4 regions of the Streptomyces sp. NBC_00390 genome follow, and region 3 is predicted to be linked to each of the others. Evidence: riboswitches for the same ligand, from Rfam matches in the RefSeq annotation. Region 3 holds a riboswitch; each other region holds the start of a gene.
The links. A riboswitch is a leader RNA that binds a small molecule or an ion and turns the genes downstream of it on or off. The one in region 3 is predicted to bind cyclic di-AMP.

Region 1: another riboswitch for cyclic di-AMP. It lies ahead of OHS70_RS08355 (transglycosylase SLT domain-containing protein); the one in region 3 lies ahead of OHS70_RS22385 (transglycosylase family protein).
Region 2: another riboswitch for cyclic di-AMP. It lies ahead of OHS70_RS03350 (M23 family metallopeptidase); the one in region 3 lies ahead of OHS70_RS22385 (transglycosylase family protein).
Region 4: another riboswitch for cyclic di-AMP. It lies ahead of OHS70_RS09220 (M23 family metallopeptidase); the one in region 3 lies ahead of OHS70_RS22385 (transglycosylase family protein).

What each region holds. Positions count from the first base shown of each region.
Region 1 is NZ_CP107945.1:2,003,416-2,011,083, forward strand. Features, by position in the region: gene OHS70_RS08335 (quinone oxidoreductase family protein) at 1-725, opposite strand, end outside; gene OHS70_RS08340 (methylaspartate mutase) at 718-2,175, opposite strand; gene OHS70_RS08345 (cobalamin-dependent protein) at 2,172-2,666, opposite strand; gene OHS70_RS08350 (stearoyl-CoA 9-desaturase) at 2,714-3,862, opposite strand; gene OHS70_RS08355 (transglycosylase SLT domain-containing protein) at 4,770-5,636, opposite strand; cyclic di-AMP (ydaO/yuaA leader) riboswitch at 5,641-5,801, opposite strand; gene OHS70_RS08360 (FAD-binding oxidoreductase) at 6,197-7,582, opposite strand.
Region 2 is NZ_CP107945.1:795,307-802,974, reverse strand. Features, by position in the region: gene dxs (1-deoxy-D-xylulose-5-phosphate synthase) at 1-432, shown strand, start outside; gene OHS70_RS03370 (aspartate aminotransferase family protein) at 436-1,830, shown strand; gene OHS70_RS03365 (helix-turn-helix domain-containing protein) at 1,890-2,513, shown strand; gene OHS70_RS03360 (DUF6126 family protein) at 2,561-2,686, shown strand; gene OHS70_RS03355 (tyrosine-protein phosphatase) at 2,698-3,510, opposite strand; cyclic di-AMP (ydaO/yuaA leader) riboswitch at 4,282-4,440, shown strand; gene OHS70_RS03350 (M23 family metallopeptidase) at 4,445-5,473, shown strand; gene OHS70_RS03345 (SGNH/GDSL hydrolase family protein) at 5,656-6,447, shown strand; gene OHS70_RS03340 (STM4011 family radical SAM protein) at 6,473-7,354, opposite strand; gene OHS70_RS03335 (STM4012 family radical SAM protein) at 7,362-7,668, opposite strand, start outside.
Region 3 is NZ_CP107945.1:5,073,327-5,080,994, forward strand. Features, by position in the region: gene OHS70_RS22365 (SurA N-terminal domain-containing protein) at 1-564, shown strand, start outside; gene OHS70_RS22370 (nucleoside triphosphate pyrophosphohydrolase) at 584-1,558, shown strand; gene OHS70_RS22375 (cytochrome P450 family protein) at 1,599-2,861, shown strand; gene OHS70_RS22380 (transglycosylase family protein) at 3,000-3,902, shown strand; cyclic di-AMP (ydaO/yuaA leader) riboswitch at 4,167-4,371, shown strand; gene OHS70_RS22385 (transglycosylase family protein) at 4,375-5,007, shown strand; gene eno (phosphopyruvate hydratase) at 5,342-6,622, shown strand; gene OHS70_RS22395 (FtsB family cell division protein) at 6,748-7,227, shown strand; gene OHS70_RS22400 (DUF501 domain-containing protein) at 7,260-7,668, shown strand, end outside.
Region 4 is NZ_CP107945.1:2,250,603-2,258,270, forward strand. Features, by position in the region: gene OHS70_RS09205 (bifunctional acetate--CoA ligase family protein/GNAT family N-acetyltransferase) at 1-2,715, opposite strand, end outside; gene OHS70_RS09210 (HPr family phosphocarrier protein) at 2,883-3,164, shown strand; gene OHS70_RS09215 (GntR family transcriptional regulator) at 3,337-4,014, opposite strand; gene OHS70_RS09220 (M23 family metallopeptidase) at 4,230-5,000, opposite strand; cyclic di-AMP (ydaO/yuaA leader) riboswitch at 5,013-5,178, opposite strand; gene OHS70_RS09225 (M16 family metallopeptidase) at 5,406-6,773, opposite strand; gene OHS70_RS09230 (M16 family metallopeptidase) at 6,791-7,668, opposite strand, start outside.

The DNA.
Region 1 (7,668 bases), 3.1 Mb from region 3:
ACATGGTCGCCGAGCGTCGGCCGCGTCACGTACAGCGAACCGCCGGAACGCAGCAGCCCCGTGTCGAGCGGCGGCACCGGACCGCTGGACGCGCCGCAGAGCACCAGCATCCCGCGCCGGCCGAGAGCGGTCAGGCTGTCCCCGAAGGTGACCGCGCCCACCGAGTCGTAGACGACGTTCGCCCCCGCACCGCCGGTGAGTTCGCGCACCCGGGGGCCGAACCCCTCGTAACGCAGCGTGTGCCGGGCGCCCGCCTCCAGCGCCACCTTCTCCTTCTCCGCACTGGACACCACCGCGATGACCGTCGCCCCGCGGTGTGCGGCCAACTGCACGAGCAGCGTGCCCAGTCCGCCCGCCGCGGCCAGCACCACGACCGTGTCCCCCGCGGCCACGGGGTACGTGTCATGGGTCAGATAGTGGGCGGCCAGCCCCTGCAGCAGTACGGCGGCGGCGTCCCGCGCCGTCACCCCCTGGGGCACCGGGACCAGCCCGGCCTCGGGCACCGTCGCCAACTGCGTGTAGGCGCCGCGATGGGTCGCGTACGCCACCGTGTCTCCGGGCGCGAAGCCGGTGACGTTGCCGCCGGCGGCCACGACCGTGCCGGCCGCCTCCTGACCGGGGATGAAGGGAAGTTCGCTGGGGTACGTGCCGTCTCGGTAGTACACGTCGATGAAATTGACGCCCACCGCCTCGTTGCGCACCAGGACCTGACCGGGCTCAGGCACTGGCTGCGCCGACTCCTCGGTCGCGAGCTGTTCGGGTCCTCCCGGCCGGTGTACTCGGACGGCTTTCACGGGGTCCTCCCTCAGGCTTGTCGCTCGTCTTGCCCACAGTCTCCCCGAACAGCAGCGGAAAGTAGTTGATGTCCGCGGTGAGTTCGGCGAGCAGCGAACCGATCCGGGGCTCCGCGCCCGGCACGGCGCGCAGCAGCTCACCATGGCGTCGCAGGCTCCGGGCGGACAACGGCAGCCGGCCGGCCGACAGATAGCGGATCGCTCCGGTGGCGTCCCGCCGCGGGATCACCTCGGACCGGGCGTGCCTGCTGGCGCTGAACGGGATGTCGAGACGGCCGTCGGCGAAGGCGTCGACCACCGCGGTGCGCGTGTCGGGCCGTTCGAGTACGGGCTCCACGATCTCCGCCACCTCGGTGAGGATCCCGTCCAGTTCCTCGGCGGCCGCCTCCTCGTCGGGTGCGACGAAGCCCAGCAGCGGGGAGTTGGCGCGCTGCGCGAGCCGGATGCCCGCGGCGTTCGCGGCCGCGTCCGGGATCCCGTACGCCTCCTGATACGTCTTGGTGAGCAGCTTGGAGGCGCCGCCGAGCCGGGCGGCCAGCGCCCCGTACAGGATCAGGTCCTCGGCGTTGCCCCTCTCCTTGGGGAAGACGCCCATGAACTCGTGCAGCACGGCGTGCACTTCGGTCCCGGACGGCAGATAGCGGCGCGCCAGCAGGGGGATCGCCCGCAGCGCGGCGACGTCCTGGGCGAGATGCCCGCCCTGGGGATACGCCACCGAGATGCACCGCACCCCGGCGCGGGCCGCGAAATGCGCCTCCAGCACGCTGACGGCGAGACTGACCGAGGGCGGCACCAGCACCGCGGTGAGCGTGCCGAACAGCTCCCGGTCCACGGTGACCCCGAGCTCCGCCAGCTCGCCGCAGCGCCGGTCCACCGCATCCCACGCGGCCAGCGAATCGGCGAGCGGCACGTCCTTGGAGTAGGGCAGGTTGTACGAGATCCCGCCGCCTTCGAAGGACGTGATGCCGGACGCCACGGCGACCTCGAACATCAGCCGGGCGTCCGGGGAGCCGTGCCGGATCTGCAGCGGGGCGGCAACGGCCTCGTTGAGCTCCCGGCCGCGCTGCCAGCCGTGCGCCACCAGCGGGTAGCCGTTGAGTTCGCGCGGGCTGAGATGGGCGAGCCTGAGGGCCCGCTCGAACCGTCCGAGCCGGGTGTGCGAGTCGATGGTGACCGTGAGCAGATCGGGGGCGCCCTGTGCGGCCAGCTCCAGGAGCAGCTCGCGCATCGCGTCGTGGGCGCCGACCCCGCAGCGCGGCTGCACGGCCACCCGGCCCGACGCCCGGGCCCGGGCCAGCACATCGGCAGCCGTCGGTTTGCCCAGCGAACGGATGTAGCCGACCGAATCCGCGAGCGACGGCAGCGGGGCCCCCTCCGTCATGATGCGGCGGCGCGCGACCGGGCAGCGGCCCCGGCGGCGCGCTCGTCACGCAACTGGTCCAGGACTGCGGGGAGTTCGGAGGGGTCCTCGAGGATCCGGTCCACTCCGAGGGCGTAGAGCCGGTCGAGTGCGGCAGCCTCCTTGTGGCTGCCGACCGACAGATTGCCGCCGAGTACGACGGGGCACACGATGGCGCCGGACTCCCTGGCCGCGGGCAGGTCCCGCAGGTCCTCCAGGGCATGGCCGTTGAGGCTTCCGATGATCACCGCCTCGGCCTCGGGGTGCTGCGCGCAGGCGGCGGCGAACTCGCTCACCGGGGTGCACGTCCCCAGGTTGATCACCTCGAAGCCGAGACTGCGCAGGGCATGGGCGATGAGATGGTTGGCCACGGCATGTGCGTCGCTGGCCGCGACACCGAGGATGACGGACCGTGGGCGGTGGTCCGGCCCGTACTGATCGAGGTCGTGCTGGCGCAACGGCTGCTCCGTCATGTGATCCGTCCTGATGGCTGGTGCCGGGCGGGCGGCTGCCGGGCCCGTCAGTCGTCGAACGCGGCGAAGAGTTCCCGCTTGCTCACCGAGGCGATGCGCCCGGCGTCGTACTCCTCGGGGTCCGCGGCGGCGATCGAGTCGAAGACCCGGTTGATGGCGGGGACGAGGCCCCAGACGTGCTCGTAGCCGGGCCAGCCGCGGTGCCCCGAGTCGAGATCACGCTGCCGGGCGAAGAGGTAGTCGTACCACTCCCGGCTGGAGGGATAGCGGTGGTGGTAGTCGTGCACGACGGTGTCACCGGTGAGCACCAGATAGCGGGCGGGCGCGTGCACGAACAGCATCCGCGCGACCCAGCGGCACCAGGCCCCGGCACCTTGCCCCGTCGGGGCGGCCTCGCCGATGAAGATGGCATTGGTCAGGCTCGCGAAGTACGCACGGCCACGGCGCACTTCGGTCCCGGCGGGCGGGAAGGTGTGCTTCACGCAGAGCCGCAGGGTGTTGCTCATCTGGAAGAGCGGGATCAGCGGTACGCACCACACCACGAGGAACACCGGCCAGGTGCCGGTCACCAGGGTGAGGGCGGCCGATCCGCCGTACAGCACGGTGGCGGTGGCCTTTTCGGCCACCGCCGAGGCGCTCCAGAACGACCGTACCCGCGCGAGCGCGAACTGGAGGTGGAACAGCGGCGAGAACAGCTTGCCCAGCACCCGCCACCACATCGCCTCCCGCGTCATGCCCGGTCGCAGGCCGAGGCTGATCAGGAAGGCCTGCACGGTGGGGTCGCGGAGCGTCATGTGGTGCGCGGCATGGTGATCGGCCACATGCTCACGGCTGTAGCGCTCGAAATTCTGGATCACCAGGATCGAGGAGACCGCGCGGCCGATGGCGATGTCCGTCGTGCGGCGGCGGTACATGTTGCGGTGCGAACACTGGTGAAAGATCATCATGCGCAGATTGCGCATGCCGTGCAGGGTGACGGCCCATCCGGCCGGCAGGACGAGCAGCCACCAACTGCCGAGAATCCAGGCGATGGTGGACAGCGCGCTGCCCGTCACCATGGCGGTCGTGGCGGCGATCAGGTGGTAACCGGCCGTCCAGCCCGGCGAGTTCTGGCCCTCGATCGGTTTTCCGGTGAACAATGTCAGCCGATGCTGCAGGAATCCCGGGAGGACGCGCATCGTTTCCCGGGGATCCATTCCGTGATGGTTCTGATCACTTCCCGCCGGCCGCAGCGACTCCGCCGCCATCCCGCCCCTCTCACAGTTTCCGTCGCACGGCCCGGGCCGGAACCTGCCCGGGCCGATGGCTCAATTACGCCGAAACGTGGGGTGTTTCAGTCCCAGCCCGTGTCCTCGCCCTTTGCGCCGCCAACCGGAACGGAGGCGTCCCATCCGGTGTCACTGAGAACGCCCCCGGAAACCGGATGAGACGCATCCCATTTACCGTCATGACCTGCGGACTTGGCGGCTAAGACCGTTCCGGCACCGCCTGCGATCAGCGCACTCGTGAATGCCGCGACCACGGCACGGTGAATACGACGTGGCATGTGTTTCTCCCCCTCAATCACACCGCGCCGGGCAGCGCGGTGAATTGCTATTGACTCGATACTGCCAGCTGCGGAGGGGCAGTTCGGGGTAATGCGGTGTCCGCAAAGGGACAGGCCAGAAGTGGACTTGGACAGAACGGGCCCTCACGGCCCCGGGGCTGGTCACGGCAGGGGCCGTTGACGGTTGCTCCGAGTGGGGGGTTTCCATGGGGGCAATGACTGACGGCCCTGGGGCCGGCCAGGGCCGGGCCGTTGGCGGCCCGACGGTCCCCGGGCTGGTCACGGCAGGGGCCGTTGGCGGTTCCTGGGAGTGGGGGGTTTCCATGGGGGCGATGACTGACGGCCCCGGGGCCGGCCAGAGCGGGCGACCTTGGTGGTTGGCGGCCAGGACCGGGTCGTCAAGGTCGTGGCAGGGTGTCGGTCCGAAAGGCGCCGGGAGGCCGGAGGACTCGGCCACCGTCGGGCTCCGGCCCGATGTCGGCCCGCCGCACTCCGGCTGTCAGGGCAGCACAATGCCCGGGGCTCCGCCGAACCCCGGGCATCGCAGAGCTGTCGGGTCAGTAGGGACCGTTCACGTTGTCGATCGAACCGTACTTGTCGGCGGCGTAGTTGCACGCGGCCGTGATGTTGGCGACGGGGTCGAAGGGGTCCATCGCGGTGCCCGGGACGTGGTAGGCGGCGAAGGTCGGGTCGATGACCTGGAGGAGTCCCTTGGAGGGCGTTCCGGCCGCGGCGTTGGAGTCCCAGTTGTTCATGGCCTGCGGGTTGCCGGAGGACTCGCGCATGACGTTGCGGTGGATGCCCTCGTAGGTGCCCGGAATGCCCTCCCGGCCCATGATGTCCAGCGACTCCCTGATCCAGCCGTCGAGGTCGTTGGTGTACACCGGGGCGGCCTGCGGGGCCGACTCCGGCGCGGACTGCGTGGCAGCGCCGCTCTCGGCGGCCGGTGCGCTGGAGCGCTCGGAACGGTCGGCACGGTCGGACGAGGAAGGCCGCTTCTCGGCGGGGGCCGGCGTCTCCGCCTTTGCCTCTGCCTTTGCCTTGGTCTTTGCCTTCGCGCCGACCGTCAGCTTGAGGCCCGGGTGAATGAGCGAGGGGTTGTCGCCGACGGCCTCGCGGTTGTCCTTGTACAGCTGCTTCCAGCCGCCGCTCAGCGAATGCTGGCCCGCGATCTTGTAAAGGGAGTCGCCGGGCACCACGGAATAGGTGACGGGCCTGATCTTCTCAGCGGCCACCTTCGTGGCGACGGCGACGGTCGGTGCCACGGCCTGTTCGGCGGCCACGGCCGTCGTCGGCTGCGCCGCGCCGGCGGAGGTCGCTCCCAGCATCGGGAGGGCGAGTGCGGCACCGCCGGTACCCGCGGCGACGAAACTGCGAGTGAGGGGGCTGGACTTGGGACGGCGGTGCTTACCCTTTGCAGGCATGACGAATTCCTCTCCGTCGCCTGCGAGGTGAGCTGTCGGGTTCGGGCTGGAGATGCCCGGTCGCACGGGGAGTGCGACTTCACCCCGAGCCGTTCCGGATGCCGGATCGGCGCTTACCTGGGTCCCCCGCTCCTGCCTACGTCCGTGAGTGGGTGCGGTTCCGGACAGCGGCAGGATTCGGCGGTCCGTCCGGATTGAGGTGACCGTAGGCGAGGCCCATCGGATGGAACAAGCCCGAAATTCACACCACAATCCGCCCAATGAATCCGATCATGGGAAATGCGTGATCAATTCCTGGCAGTACTGCTCAACTTGCCACCCCTGGAAGGGAAATGAACCGAGGGACAAAACTGCACATCTCTGCACTCGTGACCCATATCACTCACAACAACAGGAACAGTCGTCGCCGTGACGGCGCATCAGAAAGCGACAAGCGGGGTAACTTGTCGCTATAGAGACACCTCTATAGAAATTCGGACTAATCACCCCACATGCCGCGTTCTCCCTCATGATCGGGAACGGTGCAGTTCAGAGCCTCAGGGGCGGCGTCGGAGGGCTGCTCAGGGTGCGATGTTGTGGTTCAGGCGGAAGAGGTTGCCGGGGTCGTAGCGCCGCTTGAGTGCCACCAGGCGGTCGTAGTTCTGCCGGTAGTTGGTCCGCACCCGGTCCTGGTCGTCCTGGTCCATGAAGTTCACATAGCCGCCGGCCATGGAGTACGGCCGGAGGGCGGCGGCGTAGTCGCGGGCCCAGCCGGTGGCGGCGTCGCAGTCGGCGCGCGTCAGCAGGGTCGGGCTGAGAGCCGTCGAGAAGCCGGCGTCCCGGTAGGCGAAGGCGGTCTCCTCGGGCCCCACCCGGTGGCAGGCACCGTCGATGGGGAAGATCACCGTCGTGCTCTGGATCGTGGGGGTGGTGGCGCCGTACTCGACATGCGCGTCGAGCGCCCCGTCGGGCAGACCGTGGCTGAAGGTGCCCTTCCAGTAGTGGAAGAGGCCCGCCGGCAGCAGCTCGTCGAAGAGAGTGTTGATCACCGGATAAGGCATCCGATCGAGGTGCCGCCCCACGACCGGTCCGAGACCGGCGAGCCGTGCACGGATGCGGTCGTCCTGGTCCCGGGGGCCGCTCCAGCAGGTCACGACTGCGCACAGGGGCCGCCCGTGCCACCGCTCGGGCAGGAAGGGCAGCGCCGGCCCGAGTCCCACGACGAGCAGCGCGCCGAGCTCGTCCCCGGAGTCAGCGATCAGCTCGCGGTACCCCCGCATCACGTCGGCGTCCAGGGGATAGAACGTCGGCCCGCCGAGGATGTCGGCCACAGGATGCAGCCGGTACTCGAACGATGCGACGACCCCGAAGTTGCCGCCTCCGCCCCGCAGCGCCCACAGCAGGTCCGCCTCGTGCTCCGGCGTACAGGTCCGGAATGATCCATCGGCCGTGACCACATCCGCCGAGAGCACATTGTCGCAGGCCAGACCGCATCTCCGGGCCAGATGACCCATGCCGCCCCCGGTGGTCAGACCGCCGATTCCGGTGGTGGAGACGACACCACCCGTGGTCGCCAGGCCGAAGGCGTGCGTGGCGTGGTTGAGATCCGCCCAGGTGCAGCCGCCCTCGGCCCGAGCGGTGCGCGCCCCGGGATCGACCCGGATGCCGCGCATGCCCCCGAGGTCGAGCACCAGGCCGTCGTCGCAGGTGCCGTACCCGGCGACACTGTGGCTGCCGCCGCGCACCGCCAGCCGCAGATCCCGCTCGCGGGCGAAGTCGACGGCGGCGACGATGTCGGCCGTGTCAGCGGCCCGGACGATGATCGCCGGCCGCCTGTCGTGCACCGCGTTGTAGACCTTGCGGGCCTGCTCGTAGCCCGCGTCGCCGGGCCGGAGCACGTCGCCGTGTACAGCTTCCCGGAGCTGCTGCGCCTGTGTGTCGTCGAGTGCCGGTGTGAAGGTGGTCATGGCCGCCACCGCCTTTCCCTCAGCACCGTTGTAATCCCGGGGCCGGGTGGCGCTCATCGCCGTAACCGCCCATTGCGCCGCGGCAC
Region 2 (7,668 bases), 4.3 Mb from region 3:
GTCGAGGCCGTCGGGCGGATCGGCGGGATGGACGTACTGCTCCGGCCAAAGGACGCCGATGTGCTGATCGTGTCCGTCGGGGCGCTGGCACCGGTCTGCCTGCAGACGGCCGAACTGCTGTCGGGCCGGGGCATCCGCTGCACGGTCGTCGACCCACGCTGGGTCAAGCCCGTCGACGAGCAGCTCGCCCCGCTGGCCGCCCGCCACCGGCTGGTCGCGGTCGTGGAGGACAACAGCCGCAGGGGCGGCGTCGGCTGCGCCGTCGCTCAGGCATTGCGCGATGCCGGGGTGGACGTGCCCCTGCGGGACTTCGGGATCCCCGAAGAGTTCCTCGCCCACGGCAGGCGCAGCGAGGTGCTGGCCGACATCGGGCTGACCCCGGTGGAGATCGCCGGGCGGATCAGTGCGGCCATGGCAGCCAAGGAGATCTGAGCGATGACCGAGCGGCCCAAAGGCTTCGATCTCGCGGCGCTGCTCGCCGAGCGCGGGGCCGAGCGCTATGAGCTGCACACCCGCCACCTCAACCACCAGCTGCCCCGCATGCTGCACACCATCGGCTTCGACAAGGTTTATGAACGGGCCGAGGGCGCGTACTTCTGGGACGCGGACGGCAACGACTACCTCGACATGCTCGCCGGCTTCGGCGTGATGGGCCTCGGCCGCCACCACCCCGTCGTACGCAAGGCGCTGCACGACGTCCTGGACGCCTCGCTCGCCGATCTGACGCGTTTCGACTGCCAGCCGCTGCCCGGGCTGCTGGCCGAGAAGCTGCTTGTGCACACTCCCCACCTGGACCGCGTGTTCTTCGGCAACAGCGGTACGGAGGCGGTGGAGACCGCGTTGAAGTTCGCCCGGTACGCAACCGGCCGGACCAGGATCCTGTACTGCACGCATGCCTTCCACGGCCTCACCGCCGGCTCGCTGTCGGTCAACGGCGAGGCCGGATTCCGGGACGGATTCGCGCCGCTGCTGCCGGACACCGCCGTCGAACCGGGGGATCTGGACGCGCTGGAGCGGGAACTGGAGCGCGGCGATGTGGCGGCCTTCGTCGTCGAGCCGATCCAGGGCAAGGGTGTGAACTCCACGCCGACCGGTTTCCTGCGCGCCGCCCAGGAACTCCTGCACCGGCGAGGGGCCCTGCTGATCGTCGACGAGGTGCAGACCGGACTCGGCCGGACCGGGGACTTCTACGCCTTCCAGTACGAGGCCGGTGTTGAGCCGGACCTGGTGTGCGTGGCAAAGGCGCTCTCCGGAGGGTATGTGCCCGTCGGGGCGACCCTCGGAAAGGACTGGATCTTCAAGAAGGTCTACTCGTCCATGGACCGCGTCCTGGTGCACTCCGCCAGCTTCGGGGCCAACGCCCAGGCGATGGCCGCCGGGCTCGCCGTGCTCTCGGTGCTCGAGGACGAGCATGTCGTCGCGAACGCGCGGGTGACCGGCGAGCTGCTGCGCGCCCGGCTCGCGGCACTCGTGGACCGCTACGAGCTGCTGCATGCCGTACGAGGGCGCGGGCTGATGATCGGCATCGAGTTCGGCCGGCCGGAGTCCATGCGGCTGCGCAGCCGGTGGACCATGCTGCAGGCCGCCCGTAAGGGACTCTTCGCGCAGATGGTGGTGGTGCCACTGCTGCAGAAGCACCGGATCCTCACCCAGGTCTCCGGTGACCACCTCGAAGTGATCAAGCTGATTCCGCCACTGATCATCGGCGAGCGGGAAGTGGACCGCTTCGTCGAGGCGTTCACCGCGGTGATGGACGATGCCCATGGCGGCGGCGGACTGATGTGGGACTTCGGCAGGACGCTGGTGAAACAGGCCGTCGCGAATCGCTGATTCTTTGCCTGGCTGGCAAGAAATTTGCCAATGGGGCAATCGCCTGGCGCAATGGACGCATGACCGATGCTGCCGCCGGGCGGGGAACCGGCCCGCTCCCCGCCGAAGGGACGGCCCCTGCCGAAGGGCTCCCACACGTCGCGCCGCGCCTGCGCGATCTGCGCCGCCGCCGCCGGCTCACGCTCGAGGCGGCGGCCCGGCGCGCAGGCCTTTCGCCGGCCCATCTCTCCCGGCTCGAGACGGGACAGCGCCAGCCGTCGTTGCCGATGATGCTCGCCCTGGCCAGGATCTACGGTACGACGGTCGGCGATCTGCTCGGCGAGCTGCCACCGGAGCGCGAGGCTGTCATCAGGGCCGGCCGGCGGGAGCCCGCCGCGTCCGACGGCTGGACATATCAGCAGGCCGGCGCGCCAGGGCGGGCCATGCAGGCCCTGCGGGTGGTGGTGCCCTACGGCGCCCAGGGCGACATGGTGCGCGTCCATCCCGGCGAGGAGTGGCTGTATGTCCTCGAGGGGCGGCTGCGGCTGAGCCTCGGTGACTTCGTGCAGGAACTCGCACCGGGGGACAGCGCGCACTTCGACTCCCTCACCCCCCACCGCCTGGCGGCGGCCACCCCGGACGGGGCAGAGCTGCTGTTCGTCCACACCCTCCTGCAGAGCCCCGAGCTGCACCCGCACGTCTGAGACCCCGGTGCGCGGTTCGCGCTCCGTCCTGAACAGAAAGGTCCGTCATGTCACAGCAGCAGGAGGAGCGGTTCCCCCGAGGCCTGGTGATCAGGCTGTTCGTCTACCTGATAGCCGGTCACCTCTTCGCCGGCTTCCTCTATCTGCTCTTCCTGGTGGGCGGCAAGGGGTAGCGCGCAAGGCGTCACGCCTCGTCGAGGAGCCGTTCGCGCAGGCGCTCGCGCGTCTCGGGGGAGAGCCCCAGGCCATCGGAGAGATAGCGCTCCGTGCCGCCCCACGTCTCCTCGATCGTTTCGAAGGCCGCGGCCAGATACTCGGCGCGGGCGTCGAACAGCGGGGCGAGCAGCTCCATGACCTCGGGGGACATCGCGGCGGGGGAGTTGTCTTTGCGCCGGACCTTGTAGCGGCGGTGGGGGTCGTTGGACTTGAGGTAGTCCGCCTCGATCGCGTCGCGGTCCACGCCGACCGCGAGCAAGGACACCGCGATCGACAGACCGGCCCGGTCCTTGCCGGCGGCGCAGTGCATGAGCGCAGGGACGCTGTCCTCGGCCAGTGCGTGCAGCACCCGGCTGTGCTCGCCGGTGCGCTCCTTGATGATCATCCGGTACGACGCGGACATCCGGCCCGCGGCCTTGCCGTCCGCGAGGATCGACTTCAGCTGGTCGAGGTTGCCCTCGCGCACCATCGTCCAGAACTCCGCGCCGTCGGCCGGGTCGCTGAGCGGCAGGTTCACATTGCGTACGCCCGGAAGATCGACGTCGGGACCCTCCAGCTTCTGGTCCGCGGCGTTGCGGAAGTCGAAGATCGTGTGCAGCCCGAGCCCGGAGAGGAACGCCGCATCGCTCGCCGTCGCGTTCGCCAGGTGACCGCTGCGGAAGAGCCTCCCGTACCGCACCCGCCGGCCGTCCGCCGTCGGCAGTCCGCCCACATCCCGGAAGTTACGAACTCCGGCCAGCTCGGGTTCTGTCGACGGGGTCTGCGGCAGCTGCTGCGTCACGTGGACTCCTGAGGTGACTGCCATCGGCGCGGCTCGCCGACGGTGGCGTGATGTGGCTCCCGACGATACGACACCCGTTTATCGGGCAATCATCTCGGCCGTCCTGCAGGGGCGTTGCGCCGTCCGCCCTGGTCGCGGCGAGTGATCCGGGGATCCGGCTGGTTCGGACCAGGCCCCGGTCGATGCGGCCACCCGCGCCCGAGCGGGACCGGAAGCGACTTCCCGTCCCTGTGCGCCGTGTCGACGCGCCTGACACGTGTATACGGAGAGTCACCCGGATGCTTTCGCATTCCTCGGCGGAGGGGAGCCGGTCGAATTCAATGCCGTCCCCCGACCTCGTCGGCGGTGAATAGAAGGATCGCCGAGGCCCCACGGCGGAGTAATGGAGTGATGTGCATCACTTTTCCTCGACCCACGGAAGGGCGAATTGCGTTGATCGTCGTGGGGCTTGATCGGTGAGTGGCGGTGTAAATCATTAAATGGTGCTTCTGTCCGAATTGGATGGTTCCGGTATGGCGTGCCCTGATGTGGGGCGCGCTGGAATCGGGTCGTGAGCAGGGTCATATTTGTGACCGTCCGTGGCCGGGCCTCGAGGTCGAATTCCGTTGTCGGCGCGGGGGGCGAAGATCCGCGATCCACGGAGCGTGACGGGAAATCCGCAGCGCTTTCCCCGCTCGGCATTACTTCCGGAAATCGGCGGCTTGTTCCGGCCCGACAAACTCGCTTACGGTCACCGCAATCCGGACGGACCGCCCAATCCTGCCGCTGTCCGGAATTCGATCCCATCCACGTGTGGCAGGAGCGGGGGACCCAGGTAGTACGCCGCATCCGATCAAATCGGACGGCTTGGGGTGAAGTCGGACATTTTGTCCGGCCGGGCAGCTCCAGCCCGAACCCGACAGCTCACCTCGCCGGCGCCGGAGAGGAATGCGCCATGCCCGCAAAGGGTAAGCACCGTCGTCCCAAGTCCAACCGGATCACCCGCGGCTTCATCGCCGCCGGTACGGGTGGCGCCGCCATCGCCCTCCCGCTGATGGGTGCCACCGGCGCACACGCCGCAGCCAAGGCCGCGCCCGCCACGGCACCTGCCGCCGCGTCCGGGAAGGCACATGCTGCTGCCCCGGCCACCTTCTCGGCCGGATCGGCAGCCCATGCGCCGGCCGGCAAGAAGGCCACCACCTACTCGGTCGTCCCCGGCGACCACCTCTCCAAGATCGCCGCTGAGCATGATGTGCGCGGTGGCTGGCAGAGCCTGTACGCGGACAACCGCGAAGCCGTCGGCGAGAATCCCTCGCTGATCCACCCCGGCCTCAGGCTGACGATCAACGGCAAGGGGAAGGCGAAGACTTCCGAGGCAAAGGCCACCGAGAAGTCCGAGTCCCCGTCCGAGTCGCAGACCCGGCCGTCCGGTGACGACGCGCGGCCCGCCCCGGCGGACACGGCAGAGCCTGTCGAGCAGCAGTCCTCCGAGCCGAGCGCCGAGCAGACCTCCGCCCCCGAGCAGTCCTCCGAGCCGAGCGCCGAGCAGACCTCCGCCCCCGAGCAGGCCTCCGGCTCCGGCTTCGCCGCACCCATCGAGGGCGCGCCGATGTCCACCGCCTACCGCACCGCCGGCGCGATGTGGTCCAGCGGTTACCACACCGGCGTCGACTTCGCCGCCGCCACGGGCACCTCCGTCAAGTCCGTGACTGCCGGCACCGTCGTCTCGGCCGGCTGGGGCGGCGCGTACGGCAACCAGGTCGTCATCCAGCACACCGACGGCACCTACTCCCAGTACGCCCACCTCTCCTCGCTGTCCATCTCCAGCGGCGAGTCGGTGACCGGCGGCCAGCAGATCGGCCTGTCCGGCAACACCGGCAACTCCTCGGGTCCGCACCTCCACTTCGAGATCCGCACCGGACCCGGCTACGGCTCCGACGTCGACCCGCTGGCCTACCTGCGCCAGAACGGCGTCTCCATCTGACCGCCCTGACTCCCTGACAGGTTCGGGCGCTGTTGGACCGGCTCCCCCGTCACCGCTCACGCGGGGCGGGGGAGCCGGGGTATTCCGGCTTGGGCGAAACTTGACCGGTGGCAAAGATCACCCCGCGTCAACCCCTCCTTACGGTCGCGTAGGTCACACCCGTAAGGGAAAGATGTGCTCCCGTGGCAGACGATTCGAGAACAGGGAACAGCGGCGGAATCGGGTCGTACGCGGCGATCGGTGACAGCTTCACCGAGGGCGTGGGAGACCCCGGACCCGGCGGGACGTTCGTCGGATGGGCGGACCGCTTCGCGGTCCTGCTGGACGACCGTATGCCGGAGCACACCTTCCGGTACGCCAACCTCGCCGTGCGGGGCAAGCTCCTCGACCAGATCGTGGAGGACCAGGTGCCGAGGGCCAGGGAACTCGCCCCGGACCTGGTGTCGTTCTGTGCGGGGGGCAACGACATCATCCGGCCCGGCACGGACCCCGACGATGTCGCCGAGCGCTTCGAGCGTGCCGTGGCCGATCTGTCGAGCGCGGTCGGCACCGTCATGGTGACGACCGGGTTCGACACCCGAGACGTCCCGGTCCTTCGCCATCTGCGCGGCAAGATCGCCACATACACCGCGCATGTGCGGGCCATTGCCGACCGCTACAACTGCCCGGTGCTCGACCTGTGGTCGCTGAAGTCCGTCCAGGACCGCCGGGCTTGGGACACCGACCGGCTGCATCTGTCGCCGGAGGGGCACACCCGGGTCGCCCTGCGCGCCGCCCAGGTGCTCGGGCTCGACGTGCCTGCCGACCCCGACCAGCCGTGGCCGCCGCTGCCGCCGCGCGGCGCGCTCGAGGTGCGCCGGGACGACATCCAGTGGGCACGTGAGCACCTGGTGCCCTGGATCGGGCGCCGGCTGCGGGGCGAGAGCTCCGGCGACCATGTCGAGGCGAAGCGCCCGGACCTGCTGCCGCTGTGACCCGGACGGCGGCGCCCCTGCCCGGTCAGGGGCGCGCCGCCGAGGTCCACGGCCCGCCGGCCGGGGCCGCCGCCGGGATCCGTTCCAGCACGCCGCCCGCGAACACGTCGTACAGCGGCAGCGTCTCCAGATGCACATAACCGATGTGGCAGTCGCAGACGGCGAGCGGGCAGGCCCTCGGGCCGAGGGCTCGCCGGAACGAGCCGTCGTAGAGATTGCCCAGCTCGGCACGGACGAAGTGGCAGCGGCGCACCGTGCCGTCGCCGTCCACGGAGACGACGGACTCGCCCGTACGGCACGGCAGGCCGGCGGAGCGGTGCGGGTGGCGGCTGTAGGGGAACAGTGGGTCGAGCGCCGTCCACAGCGCCGCCTCTTCATCGGTGTATGCGTGGCCCTCGGCTGCGTTGACCCACAGATACACGTGGGCCGGCAGCTCGGAGCGCAGCCTGCGTGCCTGCTCCAGATGGTCCGGAAGACCGACGACACCCACGCTGAACCGGATCCTTTGCCCTGCCAGATCGGTGCACTTCTGAAGGAACCTGTCGTACGGGGTCTGGCCCGGGTGGTAGGTGCACCACAGCGCGAGCGTGCCGGGGTCCGCGTCCGCCGTCCAGTCCGTACGGCAGCTGAGATTCGTCTGGACGGCCACCCGGCGGATGTGCGGCAGATGCGAGAGCTCGGTCAGGGTCCGCCGGTACCAGGAGCGGACGAGCCCCTCGCCCCACGGTGTGAAGAGGATCGACAGCCGGTCCCCCCGCTGCGCCGCGGCCCAGGCCGCGAACCGCTCCAGCGCCGCCCGGTCGGCACGCAGCTGCTCCCTGCTGTCACGGCGCTTGGCGAACGGGCAGTACGGACAGTCGTAATCACAGGAGGCGAGCGGCCCGCGGTACAGCATGGTCAGGTCCACGGCATGCTCACTTCAGCTCGTACGCGGCCATGGCGGCCCGTACCGGGGCCGAGAAGAGTTCAGGCCCCAGCGCGTCCGAGTACGCGAGCCCCTCGGGCGTCAGCTTCAGCCGGCCCGGCTCGGCGTCCTCGTCGAGCCAGCCCCGGGCCGCGAAGCGTTCCAGCTCCGCGGGGAAGTGCTCGGCCGCATCCGCGCCGAACCGCTCGCGGTAGCCTGCCCTCTCCATGCCCTCGGCCTGGAGCAGCGACTGCAGCAGATGCCGGCGGCGCGCCTCGTCCTCGTCGACCCGGCGGCCCACCTCGGCCCGCGTGAAG
Region 3 (7,668 bases):
CATCCGGGGGCCGCCGCCGTCGTCGGGGGCCAGCGCATCGAGGTGTCCACCGTCCAGGCGGAGGTCAAGGACGTGCGCAATGCGCAGCAGGCCTCGCCCCAGGCCGCACAGCTGATCAAGGACAGCGGTCAGCTCGGGCGGGTCAAGCTCTACGACCTCATCGTCGACCGGGTCGTGCAGCGCGCCGCGGACGACGCCGGCGTCACGGCCAGCCGCAAGGAGATCCAGGACGCCCGGTCCGTGCTGGTGCAGCAGTCCGGCGGCCAGGAGCAGCTCGCCGCCATGTATCTGCAGCAGCGCGGCATCGCCCCGGACCAGCTCGACGACGTCGTGCGCCGGGATGTCCTCGTGAGCAAGATCGCCGCCCGTCTGGGGGCGTCGAACAGCCCCGAGGGCCAGCAGAAGATGAACGAGACGTTCACCGCGGCCGCCAAGGCGCTGGACATCGACGTCAACCCCCGCTACGGCGCCTGGGACGACGAGAAGCTCGAGCTCGGCAGCTACAAGGCCCCCTGGATCACCCAGGTCACCAAGGCCGAGGAGCCCGTCGAGACCGGTGCCTGAGCCGGGGTAGGTTCGACGGGTGACCGAAGAAGCATCTGTCGCCCCCGGCCGTATCGTCCTGCTCACCGCGAGCCATCGCGTCGCACCCGGACTGCTGTCCTGGCCGGCGTGGCAGGCGCTGCACGCAGCCGACCAGGTGCTGTGCGCCGACGACGAGCATCCGCAGCTGCCGTATCTGCGCGAGGCCGGTATCGCCGTCGAGGAGGCCGCGCCCACCGCGCAGGAGATCGTCGACGCCTGCGCCGGGGGCCGTACGGTCGTCTATGTCACCGTCGGCGAGGGCGACCGGGCCCTGACCGACGGTCTGGCCCGCCTCGCCGGATCGGGCCGGGTGCGGATGCCGGACCTCGAGCTGCTTCCCGGCTCGTACGACCTGCCCGGCGCACGGCTGCTCGATCTCGTCCAGGTCATGGACCGGATCCGCAGGGAGTGCCCCTGGTCCTCGCAGCAGACCCATAAGGGCCTCGCCAAGTACGGGATCGAGGAGGCGTACGAACTCGTCGAGGCCATCGAGGAGGGCGATCGCGACGAGCTGCGCGAGGAGCTCGGGGACGTACTCCTCCAGGTCGTCTTCCATTCGCGCATCGCCGAGGAGGACGCCGACGAGCCGTTCTCGATCGACGACGTCGCCGGCACCATCGTCACCAAGCTGATCCACCGGCACCCGCATGTCTTCGGCGACGAGACCGCCGAGACGGCCGAGGACGTCAAGGCGCACTGGCTGCGCACCAAGGCGATCGAGAAGCAGCGCGACTCGGTCACGGACGGCGTCCCGCTCGGCCAGCCGGGCCTCGCCCTGGCGGCGAAACTCGCCTCCCGGGTGCGTACGGCAGGTCTCGACGTACCCCTGCCCGCGGGCCCGGGTATCGGCTACGAGCTCCTGGCCCTCGCCGCGCGGGCGGAAGCGGACGGCACCGACCCGGAGGCGGCACTGCGGGCGGCGGCCCGAGCGTACCGGGACGCGATCCGGGCGGCGGAGGGCCAGGCCGGATAGGGGGCACGCGCGGCCCGCTGGTGCCGGATAACGTCGTGGCGTGAACGACGCATCCACCACCCCTGAACTCTTCACCTGGGAGTTCGCCACCGACCCCTACCCCGCCTACGCCTGGCTGCGCGAGCACGCCCCTGTGCACCGCACCGCGCTGCCCAGCGGGGTCGAGGCCTGGCTGGTGACGCGGTACGCGGATGCGCGGCAGGCGCTCGCGGACCAGCGGCTGTCCAAGAACCCGGCGCATCACGACGAGCCGGCGCACGCCAAGGGGAAGACGGGCATCCCCGGCGAGCGCAAGGCCGAGCTGATGACGCATCTGCTGAACATCGACCCGCCCGATCACACCCGGCTGCGCCGCCTCGTCTCCAAGGCGTTCACTCCGCGCCGGGTCGCCGAGTTCGCGCCGCGCGTGCAGGAGCTCACGGACCGGCTCATCGACGACATCTTCGAGAAACAGCACAGCGCGGAGAAGGGGGAGGCCGACCTCATCCATGAGTTCGCCTTCCCGCTGCCCATCTACGCCATCTGCGACATGCTCGGCGTACCGCGCGAGGACCAGGACGACTTCCGCGACTGGGCCGGAATGATGATCCGGCATGGCGGCGGCCCGCGCGGCGGAGTCGCCCGCTCGGTGAAGAAGATGCGGGGATATCTCGCGGAGTTGATCCACCGCAAACGGGAGGAACCGGGCGACGACTTGATCTCGGGGCTCATCAAGGCGTCCGACCACGGCGAGCACCTCACCGAGAACGAGGCCGCGGCGATGGCCTTCATCCTTCTCTTCGCCGGCTTCGAGACCACCGTCAACCTCATCGGCAACGGTATGTACGCGCTGCTGCGCAACCCCGTTCAGCGCGAGCGGCTGGAGCGCTCCCTCGCGGCCGGCGAGAGCGAGCTGCTGGCGACCGGGGTCGAGGAACTGCTGCGCTACGACGGGCCGGTGGAGCTCGCGACCTGGCGCTTCGCCACCGAGCCGCTCACCATCGGCGGGCAGTCCATCGCCGCGGGAGACCCCGTGCTCGTCGTACTGGCGGCAGCCGACCGCGACCCGGAGCGCTTCAGCGATCCGGACACGCTCGACCTGTCCCGGAGCGACAACCAGCACCTCGGGTACGGGCACGGCATCCACTACTGCCTCGGTGCGCCGCTGGCCAGGCTGGAGGGCCAGACCGCGCTCGCGACGCTGCTCCGAAGAATGCCGGATGTGCGACTTGCGGGCGATCCGGCCGATTTGCGGTGGCGTGGGGGACTCATCATGCGTGGATTGCGCACTCTGCCCGTTGAGTTCACACTTTCCGGAAACTGACGCACGATCAATATCGTGACTTTCACGTGATCTCCGCTGCATCGACTTGTGACTCACGTGCGATCCGACTACGTTCACCGTCGACTCGGCCGTACCAGCAGGCACGCAGTCATCTGTAGTCACGCGAAAGGCAACCGCATGCGCTCCGGGAACGGACGGCACCGCCGACCCCGTCAGGCTCCGGCACTCCTCGTCGCGGCGGGGGTGACCGGCTCCGCCATCGCCATTCCGCTGCTCGGCGCCGGATCCGCCTCCGCGGCGGAAGGGGCCACATGGGACCGCGTCGCCGAGTGCGAGAGCGGTGGCATGTGGAGTGCCGACCTCGACAACGGGTACTACGGCGGGCTGCAGTTCTCGCAGGAGACCTGGGAGGACTACGGCGGCACGGCGTACGCGCCCAGCGCCGACCTCGCCAGCCGCTCCCAGCAGATAGCCGTCGCCGAGAAGGTGCTCGACGCGCAGGGGCCCGAGGCATGGCCCATGTGCGGTGCGATCGCCGGGCTGCAGGGCGATGACGCCGCGGCCGGTGTCGATCCGGGTGTGGAGCTGGGCGAGGTGGTGTCACCGGAGCCGAGCGCTCCGGCCGGGTCGAAGGATCCCGGCACGAGTGACGTGCCGAAGAGCACGCAGGACAAGTCGGATTCAAAGGGTGAATCAGGCACATCGAACCAGGCGGGGCAGTCCGACCCGACCGAGGACGCTTCCGGGGATCCGGCCCCCGAGGGTGCCGACGCGTCGAACGGCACCGGTAAGCACCGGGGTGAACCCGCTCCCGACGAGGCGGAATCGGGTAGTACGGACAAGGATCGTGAAACGGGCCGTCATGCCTCACGTGGCGACAGTTCGGAGCGGGCGGCCGCGGAAGCGGACGCCGAGCCCGGCGCGTACACCGTCCGGCCCGGCGACAGCCTGTGGGCCATCGCCGACGAGCGCGAGGTGTCCGGCGGCTGGAAGGCGATCTACCAGGCCAACGAGGAGACCGTCGGCGCCGACCCCGATCTCATCCTCCCCGGCCAGAGCCTTGATCTCGATCTGAAGTAGCGGCAGTTCGCGGCGTTATGTCCGTTCTGTTCGAGTGAGACAAGGGTCTCTTTGCGGCAACTCGCGTACCGCGCTTGCGCGATCCGGCCATCTCGGGTCTGACCTGCGAAAAAGGGACTTTCCATCCGTCCGGTTCGGGTGATTTCTCCCCGATGTTCACGCTTTGAACATCGGGGAGAGCTGTGTCTACGGTCTGACCGCTCGCCATCGCGGGCCCCGTCGACCGTCACGCCGAATCCTGCCGCCGGTCGGGGGGAACAGTCGTCGCTCACAGCGCCGTAGGCAGGAGCGGGGGACCCAAGGTAAGTGCCGGGCCCGGACGTTGAGACCGACGGACGGAACCGGCTTGGGGTGAAGCCGCGCACCAGGTGCGCGGCCGGGCACTCGTCCCGTGGTTCCTGACGGAACCGGGGACACCCCACCGGCCCGAACCCGACAGCTCACCTCGCAGGCGTCGGTGAGGAGATGTCCCATGCTGCGCGCCACCACGCTCAAGCGCCGTCGCCCGTCCAAGGCCACCCGTTTCGCCACGCTCGTCGGCGTCACCGGTGCCGCCATCGCCGTCCCCGTCCTCGGTGCCACCTCCGCGTCCGCCGCGACCGCGTCCGAGTGGGACACCGTCGCCCAGTGCGAGTCCGGCGGCAACTGGTCCGTCAACACCGGCAACGGTTTCTACGGCGGACTGCAGTTCTCCGCCTCCACCTGGGCCGCATACGGCGGCTCCGCCTATGCCGCGACCGCCGACCAGGCGTCGAAGTCGCAGCAGATCGAGATAGCCGAGAAGGTCCTCGCCGGCCAGGGCAAGGGCGCGTGGCCGCACTGCGGCGTGAACCTGTCCAGCGCCCCGTACGCCGGCGGCGCCGATGCCGCGAAGCCCGCCCCGAAGCGGGCCGAGGCCCCGGTCACCCGTTCCGAGCGCCCGGCGGCCCCGGCGAAGAAGGCCGCCAAGAAGGCCGAGTACAAGGTCAAGGCCGGCGACACCCTGAGCTCGATCGCCAAGGCCGAGAAGGTCAAGGGCGGCTGGAAGAAGCTGTACGACCTGAACAAGGACGTCATCAAGGACGTCAATGTGATCAACCCGGGTCAGCTGCTCCGCCTGGGCTGACCCCCTCCGGGGACGCTCGGCGTCCCCAGGGGCTCCCGCACACCGGTGGACCCGGCGGACCACCGGCCGCCGCGGCAGGCCCCGTCCCCCACTCGCCCCGGTCCGGCGCACCCTTCCCCCCTTGGTGCCGGACCGGGGTTCAGTCCTTCCGGCCCGCGGAAGTGGTTACCGACGGGTAGATCCGGCACCATTTGTCCGGCAGCGGCGGTCTTGATGCCCTTTTTCGTCCCAGGGGGCGGGCATCGGGCAGCCGATGCCCGCGAGGCGGTTAGGCTCTTGCCGCAAGGCCAAAGAGACCTGCACTACCAGCGTCACATCCCAGAAGGAGATGCTCGTGCCGTCCATCGACGTCGTCGTAGCCCGGGAAATCCTGGACTCCCGAGGCAACCCCACGGTCGAGGTCGAGGTTGGCCTCGACGACGGCAGCACGGGTCGTGCTGCCGTTCCGTCCGGCGCCTCCACCGGTGCATTCGAGGCCCTCGAGCTCCGCGACGGTGACCAGAACCGCTACCAGGGCAAGGGCGTCGAGAAGGCCGTCCTCGCCGTCATCGAGCAGATCGGCCCGGAGCTCGTCGGTTACGACGCCACCGAGCAGCGCCTGATCGACCAGGCGATGTTCGACCTGGACGCCACCCCGGACAAGTCCTCGCTCGGTGCCAACGCCATTCTCGGCGTCTCCCTCGCCGTGGCACACGCCGCGTCCGAGGCCTCCGACCTGCCGCTGTTCCGCTACCTCGGCGGCCCGAACGCGCACCTGCTGCCCGTTCCGATGATGAACATCCTGAACGGCGGCTCGCACGCCGACTCCAACGTGGACATCCAGGAGTTCATGATCGCGCCGATCGGTGCGGAGTCCTTCTCCGAGGCCCTGCGCTGGGGCACCGAGGTGTACCACACCCTCAAGAAGGTCCTGAAGCAGAAGGGCCTGTCCACCGGCCTCGGCGACGAGGGCGGCTTCGCGCCGAACCTCGACTCCAACCGCGCCGCCCTGGACCTGATCCTCGAGGCCGTCAAGGAAGCCGGCTACGCCCCCGGCAAGGACATCGCGCTCGCGCTCGACGTCGCCGCCTCCGAGTTCTACAAGGACGGCGCCTACGAGTTCGAGGGCAAGGCCCGCTCGGCCGCCGAGATGACCGAGTACTACGAGGAGCTCGTCGCCTCGTACCCGCTGGTCTCCATCGAGGACCCGCTGTTCGAGGACGACTGGGCCGGCTGGAAGGTCCTCACCGACAAGCTGGGCACCAAGGTGCAGATCGTCGGCGACGACCTCTTCGTCACCAACCCGGAGCGCCTGGCCCGTGGCATCGAGGACGGCGCGGCCAACGCCCTGCTCGTCAAGGTCAACCAGATCGGTTCGCTGACCGAGACGCTGGACGCCGTGGAGCTTGCCCAGCGCAACGGCTTCAAGTGCATGATGTCCCACCGCTCCGGTGAGACCGAGGACGTCACCATCGCCGACCTGGCCGTCGCCACCAACTGCGGACAGATCAAGACCGGCGCCCCGGCCCGCTCCGAGCGCGTCGCCAAGTACAACCAGCTGCTGCGTATCGAGGAAATCCTCGACGACGCGGCGGTGTACGCGGGACGCAGCGCGTTCCCGCGCTACAAGGACTGATCACCGGCCGGGGCACCGCGTGATCCCTGGCTGATCACCGGCTGACGCCCTGTCGTCCGTACGTCCCCGGCCACGGTCCCGTACCGTGTCCGGGGACGTACGCGTGTGAAGGGGAGGCGAGAGGAATGGCACGCAGGCCGGACGCGGACCGGTTCTCCACCGCGACGAGACTGCGGCTGCTCGGCGAGCAGACCGCCGCCCGCGTCTACCGGTCCCAGAGCCGCCGCCAGGCCCGCCGCTCCCGGCTCACCGGACGCGCCGCCTTTCTGGCCCTGGTCGTCTGCTCCCTGGTCGTCGCGCTCGCCTACCCGATGCGTCAGTACGTGTCCCAGCGCGCCGAGATCGCCGAACAGCAGCGCCGGATGGCCGAGGCCCGCCAGCGGGTCGAGGAACTCCGCGACGAGAAGGCGCGTCTCCAGGACGACATGTACATCCAGCGGCTGGCCCGCGAGCATCTGCACTATGTGCGCCCGGGCGAGACCGGCTTCATCACCGTGATCGACCCCAGGGCCGCCGAGGAGCGCCGGGACGACGAGAGCACGGCCGACCGCCCCTGGTACTCGAACGTCTGGAACGGCGTGGACAACGCCGACCGCAACAAGTAGCGCAACAGCGAACCCGAAGCAGCAAGGCAGGCATGGAAACCCCTCCTCCCACCACCGACCACACCGAGCCCACCGCCGCGGACATCGCCGCGTTCAAGGAGCAGCTCGGCCGGCCGCCGCGCGGTCTGCGCGCGATCGCGCACCGCTGCCCCTGCGGTCAGCCGGACGTCGTCGAGACCGCTCCCCGGCTTCCCGACGGGACCCCGTTCCCGACGCTGTACTACCTGACGTGCCCGCGGGCCGCGTCCGCGATCGGCACGCTCGAGGCGAACGGCGTCATGAAGGAGATGTCGGAGCGCCTGGCGAGTGACCCGGAGCTCGCGGCGGCCTACCGCGCCGCGCACGAGGACTACATCGCGCGCCGGGACGCCATCGAGGTGCTCAAGGACTTCCCCAGCGCGGGCGGTATGCCCGACCGAGTGAAGTGCCTGCACGTCCTGG
Region 4 (7,668 bases), 2.8 Mb from region 3:
ATAGCCGAGCCGCTCGGCGGCCCGGACGGCGGCGTCGGGATCCGGCGCGGGGAGGGCGGTGCGGACGTGGATGCCGTAGCGGGCGAGCAGCTCGTGCGCGTCCGTGGCGTCGAGGGTGAACCCCCGGGGATCCCCGGGCCCCCCGAGTAGCCGCTCGATCCCTCCGGCTGCTCCTGCCTCGTCGATGTCGTCGTACTCGGGCACCTTGCCGGGCTCGGCGGCGTCGCGACGCCACTGTGCGTACCGGGCCGCTTCGGCGAGAGCCCGGACGGCGCGCTCGGCGGCCGGGTAGGCGGGAATGCGGTTGCCGCCAGCCGGCCCGTCCGCGGCGGCACCCGCCGGCGACTGTGCGGCCCCGGGACCCGCTCCCCCGAACGGTCCCGTGCCGCCGGGAGCGGCGCTGCGGTCGTGCAGCGCCGACGCCGTGTGCGGCCCGCCCACGGCAGCGGATGCCGTACCGGCCGGGCCGCTGCCGGCGCGCAACGCGTCCGCGGCTTCGCCGTGCGGTGCCGTGAAACGCGGGCCCTGCCCGTCACTCACCGGTCCGGACGCCGGAGCCGCTCCTGCGGGGGCCTCGCCCCGGGAGCCGATGGTGCCGCCGGGGGCCGCGGCGTCGGCGCCCTGCGATGACGCACCGGCCCGGCCGGGCGCCGGAGCCGCGCCACCGGAGGCCGCAATCCGCGCGCCGGTGCTGCCGCCGGAGGCCGCGGCATCCGCCGAGGCCGTGCCGGGCGCACCGGCTTCGACGCGCGCCGCGCCGACCGGGTGTGGGCCGACGGGTGCGGTTCCCGCGCCGGGACGGGGTTGCTCCGGCTCCTTGAGCCGCGGGCTCGTCCCCCCGGGGCGGGCCCCGCTCGTGCCGGTCGCCGCCGAGAGCGCCTCCGCCAGGCCGCCCAGCTCCACGTGCACCACCGCCACCGGCTTCGCCGGAGACGTGGCCGCCGCCGCACGCAGGGCCTCCGCCAGGACTTCGCCGTCGCCCGATTCGGTGACCCCGTTCTCACCCACCCAGGGGATCGCGGTGACCACCACGGCATCGCATGCGTCGTCGTGCAGCGCCTGAACGAGCGCGGCGCGGAAGTCCGCGGGTGTCGCCGCCGTTGTGAGGTCGAGCGGCCGGAGCGGACGCAGGCCCTCTGTCAGACACGCGTCGTACGTGAGCAGTCCAAGGGACTCGGAGTTGCCGAGGATGGCCACCCGCGGCCCCTTCGGCAGCGGCTGCCCGGCCAGCAGCAGCCCCGCGTCGACGAGTTCGGTGACCGTATCGACCCGGATCACGCCCGCCTGACGCAGCAGCGCCCCGACCGTCGCGTCGGGGATCCGGGTCACGGGCACGGCGTGCCCAGGGGGCGTGGCACCGCTGTGGCGGGCTCCCTTGACGACGACGACCGGCTTCACCGCCGCCGTACGCCGGGCGAGCCGGGTGAACTTGCGCGGGTTGCCGAGGGACTCGAGGTACATCAGGACCACGTCCGTGCCGGGGTCCTCGTACCAGTACTGCAGGAAGTCGTTGCCGGACACGTCCGCCCGGTTGCCGGACGAGATGAAGGCCGACAGCCCCGCGCCGCGCCGGTGCAGCCCGGACAGCAGGGCGATGCCGATCGCCCCGGACTGGGTGAACAGGCCGATACGGCCGGGCACCGGTGCCTCGGGGGCGAGCGAGGCGTTGAGCCGTACCGCATCCGCGGTACTGATGATCCCGAACGAGTTGGGGCCGATGATGCGCATCCCGTACGAACGGGCCTGGCGCACCAGCTCGCGCTGGCGTTCCCGGCCGGCCGCGCCGCTCTCGGCGTACCCGGCGGTCAGGACGACCAGTCCCTGGACACCGTGCTCTCCACAGTCGGCGACCACCTCCGGCACGCGTTCGGCGGGAACGGCGACGATCGCGAGGTCGACCGGCTCGCCGATCTCCGCGACCCGACGCACTGCGGGGACGCCGTCGATCTCGGTCCGGTCATCGGGGAAGGCGCGGTTCACTGCGTAGGTACGCCCGGTGTACCCCCCGCCGAGGAGGTTGCGCAGCGCGGTGCGGCCCACGCCACCGGGCGCGCGGCCCACTCCGACCACGGCGACCGAGCCGGGTGCGAGGAGGCGCTGTACCGAGCGGGCCTCGGCGCGCTGCTCCCTGCCGCGCTGGACGGCGAGGGACCTGGCGGTCGGTTCGAGGTCGAGGGTCAGATGGACCGAGCCGTCCTCGAAGCTGCGCTTCTGGGTGTAGCCGGCGTCCGTGAACACCTTGATCATCTTGTTGTTGGCGGGCAGCACCTCGGCCGCGAACCGCCTGATGCCGCGCTCCCTGGCGACCGCCGCGATGTGTTCCAGCAGCGCGGACGCCACACCCCGGCCCTGATGGGCGTCCTGGACCAGGAAGGCGACCTCGGCCTCGTCGGCAGGCGCACTGGCAGGGCGGCCCTGCGCGTTGATCCGGTCGAAGCGGACGGTCGCGATGAACTCGCCACCGACCGTGACCGCGAGCCCCACCCGGTCCACGTAGTCGTGGTGGGTGAACCGGTGGACGTCCTTGGCGGACAGGCGGGGGTAGGGCGCGAAGAACCGGTAGTACTTCGACTCGTCGGAGACCTGCTCGTAGAAGCTGACCAGACGGTCGGCGTCCTCGGTGGTGATGGGCCTGATGCGCGCGGTGCCGCCGTCGCGCAGCACCACGTCCGCTTCCCAGTGATCGGGGTAAGCGTGCTCCGACGAGGTCTGCATGGGGCCAGCGTACGGCCCGCCCCACGGGTCGCGGAGGCTGTTGCCGACGGGCAGGCTGGACAGCGCCGATCGGCGGCCTCGCACCGGCCCGCCCACCGGCGCGAGGAGCACGCCACCTCCCGTGAGAGACTGGTCTAGACAACCCCGAAGACTTGAAGGGCAACACCATGGCTGAGCGCCGCGTCACTGTCGGCTGGGCCGAGGGCCTTCACGCCCGCCCCGCGTCCATCTTCGTCCGTGCCACCACGGCCTCCGGCGTCCCCGTGACGATCGCGAAGGCCGACGGCACTCCGGTCAACGCCGCGTCCATGCTCGCCGTCCTGGGTCTCGGCGCACAGGGCGGCGAAGAGATCGTGCTCGCCTCGGAGGCCGAGGGTGCCGAAGCCGCCCTGGACCGTCTGGCCAAGCTGGTGGCCGAGGGCCTCGAGGAACTCCCCGAGACCGTCTGACGCGTTCGGCCGCGCAACCGGGCGGTCGAATTCATGGCGAAGCCGCGGCATCCCGAATCAGGGACACCGCGGCTTCACTCTTTCCCCCGGCCTTTTGAATGCCGCACGGAATTCGGGCAGCATAAATAGGCCCGCTGCACGACATTACACATCTTTGTATACGGCGCTCGTGTTAATGACGGACGCTCGTGGTGTTTACGGCATGTTGCGAAGTCCTCACCCACTCGGGACGGCGCAGCCGGTGCGCCACCGCGGCCCGCTCCGCGTGCAGGGCGGTCAGAGTCCTGGCCCGCTCCACGTCCCCGCGCGCCACGGCGTCCACGATCGCGCCGTGCTCGGCCCAGGATTCGACGGGCTTGGCGGGCTGCTCCACGGTGTACATCCACGCGATCTTGTGGCGCAGCTGGGTGAGCAGGGCGGTCAGCCCCGGGCTGCCGCAGGCCTGGGCGAGCGTCTCGTGGAACCAGCTGCCGAGCGAACGCAGATCCTCGCCCTCACCGCGACGCGCCCGCTCCTGCCCCAGCCTGACCAGGCCGCGGAGCACCTTGAGGTGTGCCTCGGTGCGCCGCTGCGCCGCCCGTGCCGCCCCCAGGGGCTCCAGCAGCAGCCGGATCTCCAGGAGGTCGGCCGCCTCCTGCTCGGTGGGTTCGGCGACATGGGCGCCGGCGTGCCGGCGGCTGACGACGAAGCCCTCGGACTCCAGGGTGCGCAGGGCCTCGCGGACCGGGACCCGGGAGACCCCGTAGCGGCGGGCGAGCTGTTCCTCGGTCAGTCTGCTGCCGCGCTCGAACACACCGGAGACGATGTCGTCGCGGATCGCCGTGCATACCGAGTGCGCGGGAATGCGCATGACCGAACCTCCGCTTTAATTCGCGCGAAACGCTGCCGACGGTGTGCGTTCCCACCCCTGTTCCTGGCCGTGACTCTATTGCAATCGGCGTGATTTTCCGATGGCAGACCGAAATTCATGGATATCTTTTGGCCAGTACAAGTAACGCCGAAGGCCCTGGCGGCGGGCCAGGGCCTTCGATGTGGTGCGGGGGTCGGTTGCGGGCGGCGCGGGCCTCAGACCGTGACGCCGCGGGCGCGCAGGTACGCGAGCGGGTTGATGTCGGAGCCGTAGTCCGCGGTGGTCCGGGCCTCGAAGTGGAGGTGCGGGCCTGTGGAGTTGCCGGTGGAGCCCGCCCGACCGATCTGCTGGCCGGGGATGACCCGCTGGCCGACCGAGACGCCGATGGACGAGAGGTGACCGTACTGGGTGTACGTGCCGTCGTTCATCCGGATCACGACGTTGTTGCCGTACGCACCGCCCCAGCCCGCCTCGACGACCGTGCCGGAGCCGACGGCCACGACCGAGGTGCCGGAGGCGGCATGGAAGTCGATGCCGGTGTGGCTGCCGGAGGACCACTGCGCACCGCCGGCCTGGTAGGCGGTGGAGACGTAGGAGCCGGCGACGGGCAGCTGGAAGGAGTTGAGGCGACGGCGCTCGGCCTCACGGGCGGCGCGCTCCTTGGCCTCGCGGGCGGCCTTGACGCGGGCCTCGGCCTTGCGCTTGGCCTCGGCCGCGGCCTTGGCCTGGGCGGCGGCCCTGGCGGCCTCCTCCTTCTGCGCGGCAGCCTGGTCGGCGACCTCGTCGGCGACGGTGTCCACCGCCACGACCTGCGTCAGGCCGGTGTCCTCGGGCGAGGGGGCTTCGGCGTCGGCAGCGAGGGCCGGAGAGGCGAGGGTTCCGATGACGCCGGTGGTGGCGAGGGTCGCGACGGTGGCCATACCCGCGCTGCGACGCGCCAGCCGGCTCGGACCACGATGTTTCCCGGTGGCACGGGTGAACGCCATGAAGAGGCTGGTCCTTTCCTTCCTTCTCGCCTACCGGGTTAGCTGACGGGTTCGGAGCAGGAAGGTCTCCTACGGGCACCTCCGCACGGGGTGTGAAGGCGACCGATTCACCCCAGGGACTGAGTGGGTCCCCGGCTCCCCAGGCTCGCGCCTGACGGGGACTCGGCGATGACTGTCCGTGCCGCGGATGCGGCGGGCTACGGCGAACAGCCGGATTGACGCTAGGCCGATCTTCATCCGATCGCCAAAAATTCAGCACCTTTTGTAGCGCACGCCACAGGGCATAGCCCCAACTGCCGCATGAAAACGGACAAAAGACGGAACCCCGGCATCACACCTGAAGCCGGGGTTCCACTTGTCGGTTTTGAGTTGTATGTCTGCTGCGCCGGTCGTCCCGCGGCTCAATCAGCCGCTGACGACGGTCACTTCACCGATACCGAGCGCCCTCACCGGCTCCTCGATCTGCGACGCGTCACCGACAAGCACCGTGACCAGCCGGTCCACCGGGAAGGCGTTGACGGCCGCCGCGGTCGCCTCGACCGTACCCGTCTCGGCCAGCCGCCTGTACAGCTCCGCCTGGTAGTCGTCCGGGAGGTGCTGCTCGACCTGGTCGGCGAGCGTGCCCGCCACGGACGCCGCCGTCTCGTACTTCAGCGGGGCGACGCCCACCAGGTTCTGCACGGCGACGTCGCGCTCGGCATCGGTCAGGCCCTCGGCCGCCAGTGTGCGCAGCACCCTCCACAGGTCGTCCAGCGCCGGGCCGGTGTTGGGCGTGTCGACCGAGCCGCTGATGGCGAGCATCGACGCACCGGTGCCGTCGGGCGCGGACCGGAGCACCTGGCCGAAGGCCCGTACGCCGTAGGTGTAGCCCTTCTCCTCGCGCAGCACGCGGTCGAGGCGGGAGGTGAGGGTGCCGCCCAGGCAGTACGCGCCCAGCACCTGGGCCGGCCAGACGCGGTCGTGGCGGTCCGGGCCGATGCGGCCGATGAGCAGCTGGGTCTGCACCGCCCCGGAACGGTCCACGATGACCACCCGGCCGGTGTCGTCCGCGGTGATCGGCGGTACCGGACGTGACTCGGTCCTGTCACCGGTCCAGGCGCCGAGGGTGTCGGCGAGCACGGCGTCCAGATCGACTCCCGTGAGGTCACCGACGATCACGGCAGTGGCGGTGGCGGGCCGCACATGGGCGGCGTAGAAGGCCCGCACCGCCGCGGAGTCGATCCGCGCCACGGTCTCCTCCGTGCCCTGACGCGGCCGCGACATGCGCGAGCTCGCAGGGAAGAGCTCCTTGGAGAGCTGCTTGGCGGCGCGCCGGGCCGGGTTCGCCGTCTCGTGCGGGATCTCGTCCAGCCGGTTGCGCACCAGGCGATCGACCTCGCTGTCGGCGAACGCGGGCGTCCGCAGTGCCTCGGCCAGCAGGCCGAGCGCCTTGGGCAGCCGGGAGGCCGGGACCTCCAGGGAGACCCGGACGCCGGGGTGGTCGGCGTGCGAGTCGAGCGTGGCGCCGCAGCGCTCGAGCTCGGCCGCGAACTCCTCGGCGCTCCGCTTGTCGGTGCCCTCCGACAGGGCACGCGCCATGATCGTGGCGACGCCGTCCAGACCGTCCGGCTCGGCGTCCAGCGGGGCGTCGAGGAAGATCTCGACGGCCACCACCTGCTGGCCGGGGCGGTGGCAGCGCAGCACGGTCAGACCGTTCCCCAGCGTGCCGCGCTCGGGCGCGGGGAAGGCCCAGGGCCGGGCGGTGCCGGGGGTGGGCTGCGGGTGGAAGTCCATGGTCACGGCAGCGTCACTCACTGGTCCGCGCCCTCCTGCTCGTCGTTGTCGGCGGAGGTGTCCGCCGAGCCGGCCTCGTCGCCTTCCTCGCCCTTGTCCTCGGCTGCGGGCTCGTACACGAGGACCGCCCTGTTGCTGGGGTGCAGCCGGGCCTTGGCGACCGCCTGCACCTCCTCGGCGGTGACCTCGAGCACCCGCCGCACGGCGGTCAGCGCGAGCTGCGGGTCGCCGAACAGCACGGCGTACCGGCACAGTTCGTCGGCCCGGCCGGCGACGGTGCCGAGCCGGTCCAGCCACTCACGCTCCAGCTGCGCCTGGGCTCGCTCCATCTCCTCGGGCGTGGGGCCCTCGGCGGCGAACCGTGCCAGCTCCTCGTCGACCGCGGCCTCGATCTGCGGGACCTCGACGCCGCCGGACGTCTTGACGTCCAGCCAGCCCAGCGACGGCGCGCCCGCGAGGCGCAGCAGGCCGAAGCCTGCCGCGACAGCCGTCTGGTCACGGCGCACCAGGCGGTTGTGCAGCCGGGAGGACTCGCCGCCGCCGAGGACGGTGAGCGCCAGGTCGGCGGCGTCGCACTCGCGTGTGCCGTCGTGCGGCAGGCGATAGGCGGCCATCAGCGCGCGGGCCGGGACCTCCTCGACGATCTCCTCGCGCAGCTGCTCGCCGATGTTCTCGGGCAGGGAGCCGTCGCGCGGGGGCTGCTTGCCGTCGTGGCCGGGGATGGAGCCGAAGTACTTCTCGATCCAGGCGAGCGTCTCCTCCGGATCGATGTCGCCGACGACCGACAACACCGCGTTGTTCGGCGCGTAGTAGGTGCGGAAGAAGGCGCGGGCATCCTCGAGGGTCGCCGCGTCCAGGTCGGCCATCGAGCCGATCGGGGTGTGGTGGTAGGGGT